3 regions of the Klebsiella quasivariicola genome follow, and region 1 is predicted to be linked to each of the others. Evidence: riboswitches for the same ligand, from Rfam matches in the RefSeq annotation. Region 1 holds a riboswitch; each other region holds the start of a gene.
What was found. A riboswitch is a leader RNA that binds a small molecule or an ion and turns the genes downstream of it on or off. The one in region 1 is predicted to bind thiamine pyrophosphate.

Region 1 (5,739 bases):
CTGGTGAGCACCAGCGGCATCAGCCAGCGCTGCAGGCGCGGAGAGAGGATCATGCCCAGCGCCAGCGTGACGCCGAGCGCAACCCCCAACACCAGTCCGCACAGGATCTCACTGAGGGTGATAAGCGTGTGCCAGCCAAGATAGGCGCGATTAACCCAAAGCGCCTCGGCGACTGCCGTCGGGGAGGGTAAAAGAAAGTGAGGGATGCCGCTGCGGCTGGCCAGCCCCCAGAGGATCATCAGCCCGCAGAACACCATGCCCCCGCGCCAGAGACGTCCGTTCATGGATGCGCCCTCATCAGCTGCTGCAGCAATGCCGCCTGGGCGACCAACAGGTCGGGGGCATCCGGTGCGCGCGGAGGCGTGCCGGCGAGGTGATGGCTGTCATCGATGTCGCCGTCTGCCGTCGACAGCACCAGCAGGCGGTGGCTTAGCCGGCAGGCTTCCAGCGGATCGTGGGTGATCAGCACCACCGTGCGCCCCGTCAGCAGAGTGGCCGCCAGGGTCTGAATGCGCGTGCGGGTGAGGGTGTCCAGCGCCGAGAAAGGCTCATCCATCAGCACGATGGGGCGATCCTCATACAGGGTGCGGGCCAGCGCGGCGCGCTGACGCATACCGCCGGAGAGGGTTGCCGGCCGGGCGTCGGCGCAGGGGGTGAGTTCCACCTGCTCAAGCAGGGTGGCGACCCGGTTGTGGTCCACTTTTTCCCCCCGCAGCCGTGCGCCGAGGGCGACATTCTCCCGGACGCTCAGCCAGGGATAGAGCAGATCTTTCTGCCCCATCCACGCCAGACGGCCCTGAATCGGCTGCCCATCGCTGGCGACCACTTCTCCGCCGGTGGCGGGCGCCAGACCGGCAATTATCCGCAGCAGGCTGGTTTTGCCGGCCCCGCTGGCGCCGAGCAGCGACACCCACTGGCCCCCGGGAAGCGTCAACGACAGGTTATCGAACAGCTGCCGATCGCCGAAGCGCAGGCTCAGGCCGCGGATCTCGATACCCGGCGCCGTCACGCCCGGGCCTCCGCCGCCGCGTTCAGGCCCATCTGCCAGAACTGTGCTTCAAGCCGGGTCGCGGTGGTGAAGATCTCGCTCAGCTCAGTGAGACGGGCCTCGCTCCCGCGCTGCTGCCACACGGTTTCCAGCAGCGCCAGCGCGGCGCTAACGCCCTGCAGATAATCTTCATCACCATAGTTGCGGATCCATGAGGCGTAGGGGTTATCGGTTAACCGGGTGGTAGGGTGACGCAGCAGGCCGAGGCCGATTTCCGCATAGCCCGCCACGCAGGGCATCAGGGCGACCAGCAGATCCAGGGCGTCGCCTGAATGGCCAACGTCCAGCACGTAGCGGGTGTAGTTGACGGTTTCCGGCGCTTCAGGCTGGGCAGCCATCTCCTGCTCGCTGATGCCCCACTGGGCGCAGTAGCCGACGTGCAGCGGCAGTTCATTGAGGATGGCGTTCATTGAGGCGGCCGCGGCCCGCATCTCCGGCAGCGTGCGCAGTTTACTCACCAGCAGCGCGTAGCTGCGGGCAAAGTGGATCAGAAACAGATAATCCTGAGTCAGATAGCGACGAAACGCGCTCTCCGCCAGAGTGCCGTCAGCAAGCTGCTGGACGAAAGGATGCGCCACATAGTGCTGCCAGTCAGCGGCGGCAAGCTGGCGTAAACGGCCATACAGGCCATGGCTAAACGCGGGAACAATCACAGGACCTCCAGTCATTCAGGGGAGATCCGGGCGTGCAGGGGTGTGAACAGGCAATGGCGGTAATGCTGGCAAAATTGCCGACCCGTCCCTTCGCTGGCATGACCCAGATCAGGTTCAAAGGGTTCGGCTTACGCCATCTCAGCCCTCACGGGACACCCCTCGGTAGCGCTATGTTATACGACATTCACCTTCTGAATACAATCACCGCGCCGGGCGGCAAAGCAAACGCGGTTTTCTGTGATGGCCAGCACTTTTTCGTTTAAAAATAGCTGAAAAACAGGCAGCTACGCGTTGGTGGGTTTTATCTGCTTACGTTATATTTTCATTATCCTGTTGCGTTAATCCTGTTCGCCACGCATGTCGTGCGCGCCCCACAGCCCCGGAGTGAGCATGAAATTCCCGCTGTCCCCGCTGGCGCTGATTTTCCTGCTCTGTGCGCCTGGGATGTCGCCGATCGCTTCGATGCGCAAGATGGCATGTTCGATATCCCCATCTGATGCCGATGGCCTGTCCCTGTCTCGCGCTATCGCTATCAGAGGGACTGCGCGGCCACGGCGCAAACCTCGCGCTGAGTCCTGCAGGAATTTGTGGGGGCGAAGACGACGGATACACAATGGGAGCAGCCAGCGGTGGCGCAGGCGGTCTGTTTCAATATCGGCTCGGGTTTCTAACGATAGATGAGAATAACAATGAGAGCATCCGGAGCGGTGTTGACGCTGCTGTTGGCGACCTGTGGCGCGTCGGCCGCGGAACCCGACGAGAACGACAGCTATTTTCCGATCTGGGGCGATGAGGCGCGCGCCAGGGGGTACTCGATTCCGTTACCCTACGGCGTCAACCTCAGCTATATGAATATCCGTCAGGATATCATGGTCGACAGTATTACCTTTTCCGGGCTTAAGCTCGGTAACCATCCTATCCCCAGCGATATGTTCGCCATCGATGCTGGACATACCCGTGAGAAGAGCAAAACGGAAAACCTGCGTCTCGACATGTGGGTCTTTCCGTTTCTCAACGTTTACGGGCTGGTGGGGCATACCCGCGGATCGTCCGTCTCTCAGGTCTCTGTGGATTCGGATCCCTCGCAGTTTCGTGGCCTGGACCGGGCGATCGCCGGCGCGGTTCATCAGCTTTATCAGAGTGGAAAACTGCAGAATATTGATTTTACGCTTGATTTCAAAGGAACCACCTGGGGAACCGGCTTTACGCTCGCCGGGGGATACGGCAACTGGTTCGGGTTAGTAGACACTAACTACACCCGTACCGATTTCGATATTCTCGACGGCAGCATCTCGGCGGTCACCGTCTCGCCGCGCGTCGGCTACCGCTTCAGTTTTCAGGGGATCGACGGGCCGTCCCACCTCAGCCTGTGGGTCGGGAGCATGTATCAGGACGTGCAGCAGGAGTTTAAAGGCGATCTGGCCGACCTGCATATGCCGCCAGAGCTTCAGCCCCTGATTGCCGCAGTCAACAAAGACGGCGAGGGGAAATTCGACGTCAAGCAGAAGCTAACCTCACCCTGGAATATGCTGATTGGCGCCCAGTATGAAGTCACCAAAAACTTTAACGTGCTGACTGAATTTGGTTTTAACGAGCGCAATAGCTTCTTTGTCTCCGGTGAATACCGTTTTTAACTAAAACTGCTGGCGCCATCTGCCGGTAAGATGCGCGCTCTTTTGTTGTTGTGGAGAGGCTGTTGATGCGTAAAGCCTTATGGCTGTTGTTTGCACTGTCGCTGCCGGCGCTGGCGCAGGATCCGGTGCTGCCCGCTGTGACGGCGATCCATCCGGTGCCCACCCTGGGTGAGCTGCCGCCGCCGGAGTCGCTGCGACCGTGCTGCGCTTTTGGTTACGACCTGCACGTGCGCGCGGTGGGCATCCCGATCCCGGTATACCAGATTGGCAATGTGCTGACCCTGGATACGCTGGGCAAGCACCATTACAACGACAGCGCGTTCGGGGCGGTGAAAAACCTGCTCGGGCTCAGCGAGGAGCAGAACGGGCTCATCTATACCCGTCGCGGCGGGTTTATTGATATCGCCCATGTGCGCGATACGGCGGACTACACCTTCTATCTGTTCAATCGTATTGCGCCGACGCTGGGCCAGGCGGGGCGGATCTTCTACAGTGAAGAGCTGGGCGTACGCCGCGTTCAGCTGAATGCCTTTACGCCGCCGGCGGGCGTCAGGCAGCGCTATCAGCTGGCGGCCTGGCTGGCCGGGCATCTGGCCTTTGAAATTGCGCAATGGCACGAAATCGCCCAGTGGTATGGTTTCCAGTCGGTTCCCGGGTTCTCTGAGGAGATCTCCGCTTTTTCGCCGGAAGATCTCTACTCCAATTTACTCGGCGCCCGGCTGGCGATAAACGTGATCCTTAGCGGCCACGGTGGTTCAGTGGAAGCGTATAACCAGGCCATGGATGTGGCGCTGAAACAGGCGCTGACCCGGCTGCTGGTGGCTACGCTAGGGGAGACAGAAGCGATGTTCCAGCGGATCGATGGCGACTGGTGGAACAGTCACCGGCGGGTGCCGGATAAGTTCCTGGTGCTGAAACGTAACTACGATCTGCAGGAAAACCGGCTACCGACGCCGATCCCGTTCGAAACCCTGCCGCCGTATCGCCTGACCATGCCGGCGCAGGTGGGGGGATTCCGCTTACGCGATCTCGGCGAACTGCAGATCTACCCCGGGCACGATATGCAGGCGCTGCCGGTTCCCGCGCCCTATTATGGCGCCGCAGCGTTTCAGGGGCTGGCGGATCGCGCCCGGGAGGCGGATAAGACCCAGCTGGCGCGCATTGAAAAATAGCGTCAAAGGCTCAGGGCGAGCGCCCTGAGCCAGCGAGTTAGCGAAAGTCGACCCAGCAGGCGCCGTTGTCGGCAGAGCGGACGCAGTTTTCTACCCAGCGGACGCCGAACGCCCCGGCGCGGGCGTCCGGATACCAGAAGTCGGCCAGCAGCGCTTCGTCGCGACGGTCGGCGGCATCCATGGCGATGGCGAAGCGGCGATAGAGATTCGACCAGGCTTCAAACAGCCCCTCCGGATGACCGCCGCCGATGCGGTCATCCTGCCGTGCCAGCGGATCAAGGTAGTCCATGCCGCGCTCCAGAATGCGCACCGGTTCGCCCTGAACCTCGTAGCGCAGCTGGTTGGGCTGCTCATCCCACCATTCGAGACTGGCTTTTTCCCCGACGATACGCACCTTTTGCCCGTGCATAGAGCCGCAGTTGACAGCGGAACTCCACAGCGAGCCGACGGCCCCGTTGTCATACTCCATCAGCACATGGGCATTATCTTCCAGCGGAGCGCGGCTTTTAACGAAGCTTTGTCTGGCGCACATCAGCCGGGTAATGTTCAGCTGCGGAGCCATGGTTTCGACCAAAAACAGCGGGTGGGTAGCCAGGTCGCCCAGCACATAGCTGGGGCCGACGAAGCGGGGATCGACCCGCCAGCGGGTGCTGGCGTTTTCCAGCTCCACCGGCTGGGCGTGAAAACCGTGGGCAAACTGCATATTGACGATGCGAATATCCCCCAGCAGCCCGTCGGCGATCATCTGCCGGGCCTGCAGGATCAGCTGGTGGCCGGCATAGCCGTAGGTCACACCGATGATCTTGTGCTGCCGCTGGCTGAGGGCCACCAGCTCGTCTGCCTCTTCGCTACTAAAGCACAGCGGCTTTTCGCACACCACGTGCAGGCCAGCCTCCAGCGCTGCCCGGCAAATGGCATAATGGGTATTGTTCGGGGTGGCAATCGACACTGCCTGAATGCCGTCAGGCCGGGCGGCTTCGCCGCGGAACAGGCTCTGGTAGTCGGCGTAACAGCGGTCGGGATCCACCCCCAACTGTTGGCCAAACTGGCGTCCGCGCTCGGCATCAATATCAAACGCGCCAGCCAGCAGCGCAAATGTGTTGTCACGCAGGGCCGCTGAGCGGTGAATATAGCCGATCTGGCTGCTGCCGCCGCCGCCAACCATGCCCCAGCGCAGGGTGCGGTCGAGAGGTTTTAAACCGTTAATCATCTCGTGTCTCCTGTCAGAATCC
Region 2 (5,739 bases), 920 kb from region 1:
CTCGTCTTTGCCGGAGGAGGACTGCTATACTGTTGCTAACGGCAAAGGCGAGGGCAGAGGATGAATTTTCAGGAAATACATAGTTATTATAAAACGTTAGCCATCGCCGACTTTTTTGCCGACATCGTTACGGAAGGTGAAGAGATTATTCTTACCGCCAATAAAAAATGGCGCCCGGAGTTGGGTTATATTTATTTTTGTACCGAGGGTTCGTTATCAATATTAATGCCGGATGATGGCTTGAGTATTGGTAATTCCATTGAGCATATGCCAATTGGCCTGATGGAGCGGTATTGCCCGCTGGCGAAATTTGAATATACCGGCAGCGCTCCGGTGACGCTGCGTAAAATTACCTACGCGACCTTCGATCGGCTGTTTATTGCCAATCACCCACAGCGCGTTGAGGCGCTGGCGAAAGTGCTGGTGTTCATGAGTATCTTTACCATCGATCTGCACAATGAACGCCGCCAGGTCACCAGCTATCAGACGATTCGCCCCATGCTGTATCGCTATCTGTATCGACAGCATACGCATGAGGGGGAAAATGAGGGGCTGGCGTTATTTATCATCAGGCGTACCAATCTTTCACGCACCCATGTGTTTCGCGTGCTGGCGGACTTAAAGGCGGGAGGATACATCACCATGAAACGCGGCAAGCTTGTCTCTATCGATCGACCGCTGCCTGCAGAGTACTAAACGTCGCTGAGAAGGTAACAAGGCGGCATTCTCCGCCCTGCTACCCACGACGCCAGTCAGCGAATCATTACGGCGTTACAATGTTAAACCAGAAGTCAAACGGGTCCATATAGCCCAGCATTTCATCGAGTTTAGCGCCGTTACCGCTGATTTTAACTTCCCCTTTCTCTTCCGCCTGCTTCAGAGTCTCTTCTTTGAGAATGATTTTATTCAGGGTGGCGCGATCCAGCGTCAGGGTGGTATCGGCCTCTTTCGCTTGCGCATTCGCGGTGTGGTTCAGCACGCCGTTTTCCAGCTCCAGCTTATATTTGCCGCCGTCACTGCCCAGATCGATATTGAACACCGACTTCGCGTTACCTGCTTTCTCGCCATTGATATGCACCGCCAGGTAATCAAAGAACATTTCCGGGGTCATGGCGCGGACGGTGTCCGGGCTGGCGGTATTCGGGGTCGGGCCTTTCACCACACCGTTACGCAGCTCCTGGGCGCCGGTGAGGTAGAAGTTACGCCACGGGCCGGATTCCGCCTGATAGCCTAGCTGCTCCAGGGCATCGGCTTCCAGATTACGCGCCTGCTGGTTATTAGGATCGGCGAAGACAATTTTGCTGACCACCTGGGCGACCCAGCGGTAGTTACCCTGGTCGTAATCCTCTTTCGCTTTCTGCAGGATGGCATCGGCGCCGCCCATGTACTCAACGAATTTCTTCGCCGCTTCTTCCGGCGGCAGTTCGTCGAGGGTGGCAGGGTTGCCGTCGAACCAGCCGAGATACAGCACGTAGGTGGCCTTCACATCGTGACTGACCGAGCCGTAGTAGCCGCGGTTAGCCCAGGTGTTGGCGAGGCTGTCCGGCAGCGTAAAGTTAGCGGCGATTTCATCGCGGGTCAGGCCTTCGTTAGCCATCCGCAGGGTCTGATCGTTGATGTAACGATACAGGTCTCGCTGGCTCTTCAGCAGGTTAACCACGTTTTCGTTGCCCCAGGTCGGCCAGTGGTGCTGAGCCATAATGATCTCAGCCTTATCGCCCCAGCGAACGATCGCCTGGTTGATATATTTTGACCACGGCAGCGGTTCACGGATCTTCGCCCCGCGCAGCGAGTAAGTGTTATGCAGGGTATGAGTGACATCTTCTGCGGATTCGATCAGTTTCTTCTCTTCGATATACCACAGCATTTCTGACGGTGCTTCGGAGCCCGGCGCCAGCATAAAGTCGTAGGTCAGGCCGTCGATGACTTCTTTCTGGCCGTCCTTGTCAATAATGTTGGTTGGCGCAATCAGGGTGACGGTACCCGCAGAGGTAGTGGTGCCCAGACCGGCGCCCACCTGGCCTTTGGCGTCGGGTTTCAGCAGGTTGCCGTACATATAGCTGGCGCGGCGGCTCATGACGTTCCCGGCCATGATATTTTCCGCCACGGCGGCTTCCATAAAGCCGGACGGCGCGTAGATTTTCACGTTGCCCGCTTTGACGTCGGCTTCATCAACCACGCCGCGCACGCCGCCGTAGTGGTCAACGTGGCTGTGGGTGTAGATCACCGCGACGACCGGTTTTTTGCCGCGGTTTTGGTAGTAGAGATCCATCCCAACTTTGGCGGTTTCTGCCGAGACCAGCGGGTCAACGACGGTGAGCCCCTCTTTGCCCTCTATGATCGTCATATTGGAGAGATCGAGGTTGCGGATCTGGTAGACCCCATCGGTCACTTCAAATAGGCCGCTGATGTTGATCAGCTGCGACTGCCGCCACAGGCTCGGGTTCACTGTCTCCGGCGCTTTTTCCCCTTCTTTGATGAAGGCATACTGACCCGGATCCCAGATGATATTGCCTTGTTCGCCTTTAATGACCTCCGGCGGCAGGGCGGCAATAAAGCCTTTATGCGCATTGGTGAAATCGGTGTTATCGGAGAAGGGGAGTTGATTGTAGAGGGCATCGTTCGCTTTTTTGGTCGCTTCGGTCGCCTCTTTGGCTGACGTATCCGCCCAGGCGGCGAAAGCGAGACTATTTAACAAACCCGCTAACGCTAACCCTTTAACTATCGGGGTCAATTTCATTGGAATCCTCATTAATGGCATGGTTCGTTCGGTTTAACCGATATAACGCAGGTGACTGTTTGTTACAGATTTTTTAAATATAACTATGCATTAACAAACATCCATTTTTGTTTACAAAAAAAGTGAGCTTTACTCCTTATGTAGTACGGCTACAGAAGGGAAAAGAAATCAGGTTGGCTTGTGTTACCGCGCCACATTTCGTACCCTGCTGACTGAAAATGTTGTACCGCTTTTATGACTCGGGGTGCCCTTCTTCGTTGAAGGCTGAGAAATACCCGTACCACCTGATCTGGATAATGCCAGCGTAGGGAAGTCAGAGACCGCAGGGTCATTGCTTCCCCCTCGTCTGGCGGGAGCAAACCATGCCTGAATTGCTGAATCCTGCGTCTGTCGCGCACCTGCGCCATCTGCTGCGCGCCCATTCCCCCCTTGTGCACTGCATGACTAATGACGTGGTGCAGACCTTTACCGCCAATGTCCTGCTGGCCGTCGGCGCCTCGCCGGCGATGGTGATCGATCCCCGCGAAGCGGCGCAGTTTGCCGCTATCGCCGATGCGCTGTTAATTAACGTCGGTACCCTGACCGAAGATCGCGCGGTGGCGATGCGCGCCGCGGTGGAACGCGCCCGCCAGGCCGGCAAGCCCTGGACGCTGGATCCGGTGGCCGTCGGTGCCTTGACCGTGCGCACGGCCTTTTGTCACGAGCTGCTGGCCCTGCAGCCGGCGGCCATTCGGGGCAATGCCTCTGAAATTCTGGCACTGGCCGGGATGAGCGCCGGTGGGCGCGGGGTGGATACCACCGATACGGCCGCCGCGGCGCTGCCGGCGGCCCAGGCGCTGGCCCGCCAGTTGACCACCATTGTGGCGGTTACCGGCGAGGTGGATTACGTCACCGACGGCGAACGGGTGCTTAGCGTGGCGGGAGGCGATGCGCTGATGACCCGGGTGGTGGGCACCGGCTGCGCGCTGTCGGCGGCGGTGGCGGCAAGCACGGCGCTGCCGGGAGACCAGCTGGAAAATGTAGCCGCTGCCTGCGGGCTGATGAAGCAGGCCGGGGAGATCGCCGCCCGCCAGGGAGGCCCTGGCAGCTTTATTCCGGCGTTTCTCGACGCGCTGTATCAGGAGGTGCAGGGATGAAACGTATCAACGCCCTGACTATTGCCGGCACCGATCCCAGCGGCGGGGCCGGTATCCAGGCCGATCTGAAAACCTTCTCCGCGCTGGGCGCCTACGGCTGCTCGGTGATCACCGCCCTGGTGGCGCAGAATACCCGCGGCGTGCAGTCGGTCTATCGCATCGAACCAGATTTTGTGGCGGCGCAGCTCGATTCGGTGTTCAGCGATGTGCGTATCGATACCACCAAAATCGGCATGCTGGCGGAGACCGATATTGTGGAAGCTGTGGCCGAGCGGCTGGCGCGCTACCGGGTGGCCAACGTGGTGCTGGATACGGTGATGCTGGCGAAAAGCGGCGATCCGCTGCTGTCGGCCTCGGCGGTGGAGACCCTGCGTCAACGATTGCTGCCGCAGGTGTCACTGATCACGCCGAATCTGCCGGAAGCGGCCGCGCTACTCGATGCCCCCCATGCGCGCAACGAGCGCGAGATGCTGGAGCAGGGGCGGGCGCTGCTGGCGCTGGGCTGTGGCGCAGTATTGATGAAGGGCGGCCATCTCGACGATGCCGAAAGCCCGGACTGGCTCTTCACCCGTGAAGGGGAACAGCGGTTTACCACGCCGCGGGTACAGACTAAAAATACCCACGGCACCGGCTGCACGCTCTCTGCGGCGCTGGCGGCGCTTCGCCCGCGTCATGCGGACTGGGCGGCCACCGTCGCCGAGGCGAAGGCCTGGCTGTCGGCGGCCCTGGCGCAGGCCGACTCTCTGGAGGTGGGCCACGGCATTGGGCCAGTGCACCATTTCCACGCCTGGTGGTAAATGGCAGCGCAACGGGACAGCAGAATCTCCTGAAAAAATGGCCCCCCGGCTGGAAAATAGGCTAAGTCGGTACCAGGCTTAACCTGCCCAAAAAAATTGGGTTGGGATAATGCATGCCGGCTTCGGCCGGCCTTACGGGAGATTGCTATGACTGATATTGCGCAGTTGCTTGGCAAAGATGCCGACAGCCTTTTACAGCACCGTTGTATAACCATTCCTGCCGACCAGCTGTATCTGCCGGGCGCAGATTATGTTGATCGGGTGATGGTGGATAACAACCGACCACCGGCGGTGCTGCGGAATATGCAGACTCTATACAATACTGGACGCCTGGGGGGGACCGGCTACCTTTCCATTCTGCCGGTCGACCAGGGCGTAGAGCACTCGGCGGGCGCCTCCTTCGCCGCCAACCCGCTGTACTTTGATCCGAAAAATATCGTCGAGCTGGCCATTGAGGCCGGCTGTAACTGCGTGGCGTCGACCTACGGCGTTCTTGCCTCCGTGTCGCGCCGATATGCGCACCGCATCCCTTTTCTGGTGAAGCTCAACCATAACGAAACGCTGAGCTACCCTACCGAATACGACCAGACCCTCTACGCCAGCGTTGAGCAGGCGTTCAATATGGGCGCCGTGGCCGTGGGCGCGACGATCTATTTTGGCTCGGAGCAATCGCGTCGCCAGATAGAAGAGATCTCCGCCGCCTTTGAGCGGGCGCATGAGCTGGGCCTGGTCACCGTGCTGTGGGCCTATCTGCGTAATTCGGCGTTCAAGAAAGACGGCGTCGACTACCATGTTTCCGCCGACCTGACCGGGCAGGCCAACCATCTGGCGGCCACCATCGGCGCCGATATCGTTAAGCAAAAGATGGCGGAGAATAACGGCGGCTATAAAGCGGTTAACTTCGGCTATACCGACGATCGGGTGTACAGCAAACTGACCAGCGATAACCCTATCGATCTGGTGCGCTACCAGCTGGCGAACTGCTATATGGGCCGCGCCGGGCTGATTAACTCTGGCGGCGCGGCGGGCGGGGAGACCGACCTTACCGACGCGGTGCGCACGGCGG
Region 3 (5,739 bases), 2.5 Mb from region 1:
TCAGCGTCCCGACGCCAGCCCCGGCAAGATAGAGCGCCGCCGGAGATCCCAGCCCGCCAAGGCCGATAATCAGCGCCCGGCTGGCTAACAGTTTCTGCTGCCCCTCGATGGCGATATCTTCCAGCAGCAGCTGGCGGCTATAGCGCATAAAGTCATGATCATTCATCGCCCGCTCCCGCCAGTGCCAGCAGCTGGTCGGTCGCTGCCCGCCAGTCCGCCGCCTGGGTAATAGCGCTGACTACGGCGATGCTGCCGACGCCGGTCGCCAGTACGCCCGGCGCTTTTTCCAGACTGATGCCGCCTATCGCTACCGTCGGATAATCGGCCAGACGCTGAATATGCCCGGCAAGCTGTTCGAGGCCCTGCGGCGCCGAAGGCATCTGTTTAGTTTGCGTCGGGAAGACGTGACCCAGGGCGATGTAAGAGGGGCGTGCCGCCAGGGCGACATCAATCTCCATATCGTCGTGAGTAGAGACGCCAAGACGCAGCCCGGCCTGGCGGATGGCGCTCAGGTCGGTGGTTTCCAGATCTTCTTGTCCGAGATGCACGCCATAGGCCTGGTGCTTAATCGCCAGCTGCCAGTAATCGTTAATGAACAGTCGGGCGTGATAGCGGCGACCAAGGGCGATGGCGGCGATGACGTCATCCTCCACTTCGCTGTCGCGCCGGTCTTTGATGCGTAACTGAAGGGTACGTACCCCAGCTTCAAGCAGGCGTTCAATCCACGCCACGCTGTCCACCACCGGGTAGAGTCCGAGACGAAACGGGACGGGTGGAAAATCAGGTTGATACATCAGGCTTCCTCCTGTTTCAGGTAGATTTCGCCGCCGCGGGCGCGGAAGTTATTCGACATATCGGCCATGCCGGCTTCGATACTTTGCTTCGCGGCGTAGTCGCGGACCTCCTGAGTGATTTTCATCGAACAGAATTTCGGCCCGCACATGGAGCAGAAGTGGGCGACTTTGCCGGACTCCTGCGGCAGGGTTTCATCGTGATAGGCCCGCGCGGTGAAGGGGTCGAGCGCGAGGTTAAACTGGTCTTCCCAGCGGAATTCAAAACGCGCTTTTGACATCGCGTTGTCGCGGATCTGCGCCCCGGGGTGGCCTTTCGCGAGGTCGGCGGCGTGGGCGGCGATTTTGTAGGTAATCAGCCCCTGTTTGACATCCTCTTTGTTGGGCAGGCCGAGATGCTCTTTTGGCGTGACGTAGCACAGCATGGCGCAGCCAAACCAGCCAATCATTGCCGCGCCGATACCGGAGGTGAAATGGTCGTAGCCCGGCGCGATATCAGTAGTGAGCGGGCCTAAAGTGTAGAACGGCGCTTCGTGGCAGTGCTCCAGCTCTTCGGTCATATTGCGGCGGATCATCTGCATTGGCACGTGGCCGGGGCCTTCAATCATCACCTGCACGTCATATTCCCAGGCGATTTTCGTCAGTTCGCCGAGGGTATGCAGCTCGGCGAACTGCGCCTCGTCGTTGGCATCCTGAATCGAGCCGGGGCGCAGGCCATCGCCGAGGGACAGCGACACGTCATAGGCGGCGCAGATTTCACAGATTTCGCGGAAGTGCTGGTAGAGGAAGTTTTCCTGATGATGCGACAGGCACCACTTGGCCATGATGGAACCGCCGCGCGAGACGATCCCGGTCAGCCGCTTCGCGGTCATCGGCACGTAACGCAGCAGCACCCCGGCATGAATCGTGAAGTAGTCGACGCCCTGTTCGGCCTGTTCCAGCAGGGTATCGCGGAAGGCTTCCCAGGTCAGGTTCTCGGCAATGCCGTTGACCTTCTCCAGCGCCTGGTAAATCGGGACGGTACCAATCGGCACCGGGCTGTTGCGCAGGATCCATTCGCGGGTCTCGTGGATATAGCGGCCGGTGGAGAGGTCCATTACCGTGTCGGCGCCCCAGCGGGTTGACCAGACCAGCTTCTCGACCTCTTCTTCGATGGAAGAGGTCACCGCCGAGTTGCCGATATTGGCATTCACTTTCACCAGGAAGTTGCGACCGATAATCATCGGCTCGGATTCCGGGTGGTTGATATTGGCCGGGATGATGGCTCGCCCGGCAGCGACTTCATCGCGGACGAACTCGGCGGTAATGTTGTCCGGCAGGCGGGCGCCAAAGCTTTCTCCGGCATGCTGCTGGCGCAGCACCTCGCTGCGGATACGCTCGCGGCCCATGTTTTCGCGAATGGCGATGAATTCCATCTCCGGGGTGACGATCCCCTGGCGGGCATAGTGTAGTTGCGTCACGCATTTGCCAGCGACGGCGCGTTTAGGCGTCAGCAGGCCGCCGAAGCGCAGTTCATCAAGGCCATCGTCGGCCAGCCGCGCTTTGGTATAGGCCGAGCTGCGTTCGCTGAGCGGCGCGCAGTCGTTACGCGCGTCGATCCACGGTTGGCGTAGTTTTGCCAGTCCCTGGCGGACATCAATGTTGATCTCCGGGTCGCCATAAGGGCCGGAGGTGTCGTACACCGGTATCGGTTCATTGGCTTCGTACCGGGGATTATCTTTATCGCCGCCGATGAGCGTCGGGCTGAGCTGGATTTCACGCATCGGGACGCGGATATCAGCCTGTGAGCCTTGAATGTAGATGCGGCGCGAATTGGGAAAAGCGGTACCTGCCAGCGTATCAATGAATCGCTGCGCGTGCTCGCGTTGTTCCCGACGGGTGAGTTTGGTAGTAGACATAGCGCATTCCAGTTAAAAAAGGAGATGGCTTGTCAGACGACGGATGGAGTAACAGATGCGACCAGCCCGGAACGGGCAGGTGCGACCAGCAGTTTACTCTTGTTCCCTTCGCAGGTATTAGCCTGATCAGGTTCCGCGGATCCCGAATAAACGGTCTCAGCCTTTTCCACTTCAGCTTTCGTGTGGAAAATAGGCACTCCGACAAGATGAAATCCCTCCGCAGAGGGATAATGTACGTAAATTACTCGTTAACGGTTCACAACTCAAGCGGTCGGCGCAATATTATCGCGCACGTCATTGCTCAGATTATGGGCGACGGCGAGGGCGATGAGTTTATCTTCCAGCGCGAAACGCGCCTCCAGCGATTCGCCGATATCCGACAACGCCTGCTGAAATTCAAGGTAGTTATCGTGATCGATAGCGTTTTCGAGGCAGGTATCGTAGTAGTCCATCATCTGCTGGGTATTGGCTTCCAGCTGTGGGTAAAGCCGGTTGGCGGCTAAAAGTGGGGTATCGCCTTCCATTTCGCCAATAATGCGTTCATAAATACTAAAATGACCGGATGAGAGGTAATCCACCAAACTTTGGCAAAAGTCATCCAGCGCCTTTTCGTTTAGCCGCATAAATGACTCTTTGCCCGGTTTCAGGCCAACCAGATTGTAGTAAGCCACGAGCAGATGCTTACGCACTTGTAGCCAGCGATCGACCAGTTCATTACTACCGCCAACGCGCTCCGTCAGGTTTTCCAGCTGGTTTAGCATGATTGACTCCGCTAGTTTTGATTTAAAATCTGCTCACCAAAATGTAAATATAATGTTAACAACATGCCAGTGAAGCAAAGGTAGTGCAATAGATATGGATCGTATTATTGAAAAATTAGATCGCGGCTGGTGGGTTGTCAGTCACGAACAAAAATTATGGTTGCCTGGTGGAGAATTACCACATGGCGAAGCGGTTAATTTCGATCTTGTCGGCCAGCATGCGCTGCATATTGGCGAGTGGCAGGGCGAGTCCGTGTGGATGGTGCGTCAGGATCGCCGTCATGACATGGGATCGTTGCGCCAAGTGCTGGATCAGGATCCGGGCCTTTTCCAGCTGGCAGGTCGGGGGATCCAGCTCGCCGAATTTTATCGATCGCATAAATTTTGCGGCTACTGCGGCCATCCGATGCATGCCAGCAAAAGCGAATGGGCGATGCTGTGCAGCCACTGCCGTGAACGCTACTACCCGCAAATTGCCCCCTGCATTATCGTCGCTATCCGTCGCGACGATTCGATCCTGCTGGCGCAGCACACCCGACATCGCAACGGGATACACACCGTGCTGGCCGGGTTTGTTGAGGTTGGCGAAACTCTTGAGCAGGCGGTGGCCCGCGAGGTGATGGAGGAGAGCGGTATCCGGGTGAAAAACCTGCGCTACGTGACCTCGCAACCGTGGCCTTTCCCGCAGTCGCTGATGACCGCCTTTATGGCGGATTACGCAGATGGCGATATCGTGGTCGACAAAAAAGAGTTACTGACCGCGGACTGGTATCGCTATGACGATCTACCGCTTCTGCCACCGCCGGGGACGGTGGCGCGCCGGCTTATCGAAGATACCGTCGCGATGTGTCGGGCAGAGTTCGAGTGACATGTTACACTGGGCGTATCAACGCTAAAGGAATGTAAAAATGACCGAACTGAAGAACGATCGTTACCTGCGCGCGCTGCTGCGTCAGCCGGTTGATGTCACCCCGGTGTGGATGATGCGCCAGGCGGGCCGCTATTTACCGGAGTACAAAGCCACCCGTGCGCAAGCGGGCGACTTTATGTCGCTGTGTAAAAATGCCGAGCTGGCCTGCGAAGTGACGCTCCAGCCGCTGCACCGTTACCCGCTGGACGCGGCGATCCTCTTTTCGGACATCCTGACCATCCCGGACGCCATGGGCCTGGGGCTGTACTTTGAGGCAGGCGAAGGTCCGCGCTTCACCTCGCCGGTAAAAAGCAAAGCCGACGTCGACAAGCTGCCGATCCCGGATCCGGAGCAGGAACTGGGCTATGTCATGAACGCTGTGCGCACCATTCGCCGCGAACTGAAAGGCGAAGTGCCGCTGATTGGTTTTTCCGGCAGTCCGTGGACGCTGGCGACCTACATGGTGGAAGGCGGCAGCAGCAAAGCGTTCACCGTGATCAAAAAGATGATGTACGCCGAACCGCAGGCGCTGCATGCGCTGCTGGATAAGCTGGCGAAGAGCGTCACCCTGTATCTCAACGCGCAGATCAAAGCCGGTGCGCAGTCGGTGATGATTTTCGACACCTGGGGCGGGGTGCTGACCGGCCGCGATTACCAGCAGTTCTCCCTCTACTACATGCACAAAATCGTCGATGGCCTGCTGCGGGAGAACGAAGGCCGCCGCGTGCCGGTGACCCTGTTCACCAAAGGCGGCGGTCAGTGGCTGGAAGCGATGGCGGAGACCGGCTGCGATGCGCTGGGTCTCGACTGGACCACCGATATCGCCGACGCTCGCCGTCGCGTAGGTCACAAAGTGGCGCTCCAGGGCAATATGGACCCGTCGATGCTCTATGCGCCCGCTCCGCGTATTGAAGAGGAAGTGGCGACTATTCTCGCCGGATTTGGCCAGGGTGAAGGGCATGTCTTTAACCTTGGTCACGGTATTCATCAGGATGTTGACCCCGAACATGCGGGCGTCTTTGTTGAGGCGGTGCATCGTCTTTCCGCACCCTATCATCAGTAGGAGATAAGCCCTATGGATTTAGCCGCACTCCGTACCCAACAGCATCAGTTAGCCGCGTCGGTCGAGCGTGCGGATCGACTGGATCGCGACCCGCCGACGTTGATCGGCGGCGCGGATGTCGGATTTGAGCAGGAAGGGGAAGTCACCCGGGCCGCCATGGTAGTGCTGACCTGGCCTGAACTTGAGCTGGTGGAGTATCAGGTGGCGCGCGTCGCCACCTCCATGCCGTATATTCCCGGCTTTCTCTCGTTTCGTGAAACGCCTGCGCTGCTGGCGGCGTGGGAGCAGCTTTCGCAAAAGCCGGACCTGCTCTTCG

Region 2: another riboswitch for thiamine pyrophosphate. It lies ahead of thiM (hydroxyethylthiazole kinase); the one in region 1 lies ahead of tenA (thiaminase II).
Region 3: another riboswitch for thiamine pyrophosphate. It lies ahead of thiC (phosphomethylpyrimidine synthase ThiC); the one in region 1 lies ahead of tenA (thiaminase II).

What each region holds. Positions count from the first base shown of each region.
Region 1 covers NZ_CP022823.1:2,719,936-2,725,674, forward strand. The annotation lists gene B8P98_RS13560 (ABC transporter permease) at 1-284, opposite strand, end outside; gene B8P98_RS13565 (ABC transporter ATP-binding protein) at 281-1,009, opposite strand; gene tenA (thiaminase II) at 1,006-1,701, opposite strand; TPP riboswitch at 1,770-1,871, opposite strand; gene B8P98_RS13580 (porin family protein) at 2,391-3,335, shown strand; gene B8P98_RS13585 (DUF4056 domain-containing protein) at 3,401-4,507, shown strand; gene B8P98_RS13590 (Gfo/Idh/MocA family protein) at 4,545-5,717, opposite strand; gene B8P98_RS13595 (TIM barrel protein) at 5,731-5,739, opposite strand, start outside.
Region 2 covers NZ_CP022823.1:1,803,858-1,809,596, forward strand. The annotation lists gene B8P98_RS09130 (helix-turn-helix domain-containing protein) at 61-696, shown strand; gene B8P98_RS09135 (alkyl/aryl-sulfatase) at 764-2,740, opposite strand; TPP riboswitch at 2,971-3,068, shown strand; gene thiM (hydroxyethylthiazole kinase) at 3,103-3,876, shown strand; gene thiD (bifunctional hydroxymethylpyrimidine kinase/phosphomethylpyrimidine kinase) at 3,873-4,673, shown strand; gene fbaB (class I fructose-bisphosphate aldolase) at 4,821-5,739, shown strand, end outside.
Region 3 covers NZ_CP022823.1:5,241,679-5,247,417, reverse strand. The annotation lists gene B8P98_RS26370 (HesA/MoeB/ThiF family protein) at 1-166, opposite strand, end outside; gene thiE (thiamine phosphate synthase) at 159-794, opposite strand; gene thiC (phosphomethylpyrimidine synthase ThiC) at 794-2,689, opposite strand; TPP riboswitch at 2,776-2,900, opposite strand; gene B8P98_RS26355 (Rsd/AlgQ family anti-sigma factor) at 2,953-3,450, opposite strand; gene nudC (NAD(+) diphosphatase) at 3,545-4,318, shown strand; gene hemE (uroporphyrinogen decarboxylase) at 4,359-5,423, shown strand; gene nfi (deoxyribonuclease V) at 5,436-5,739, shown strand, end outside.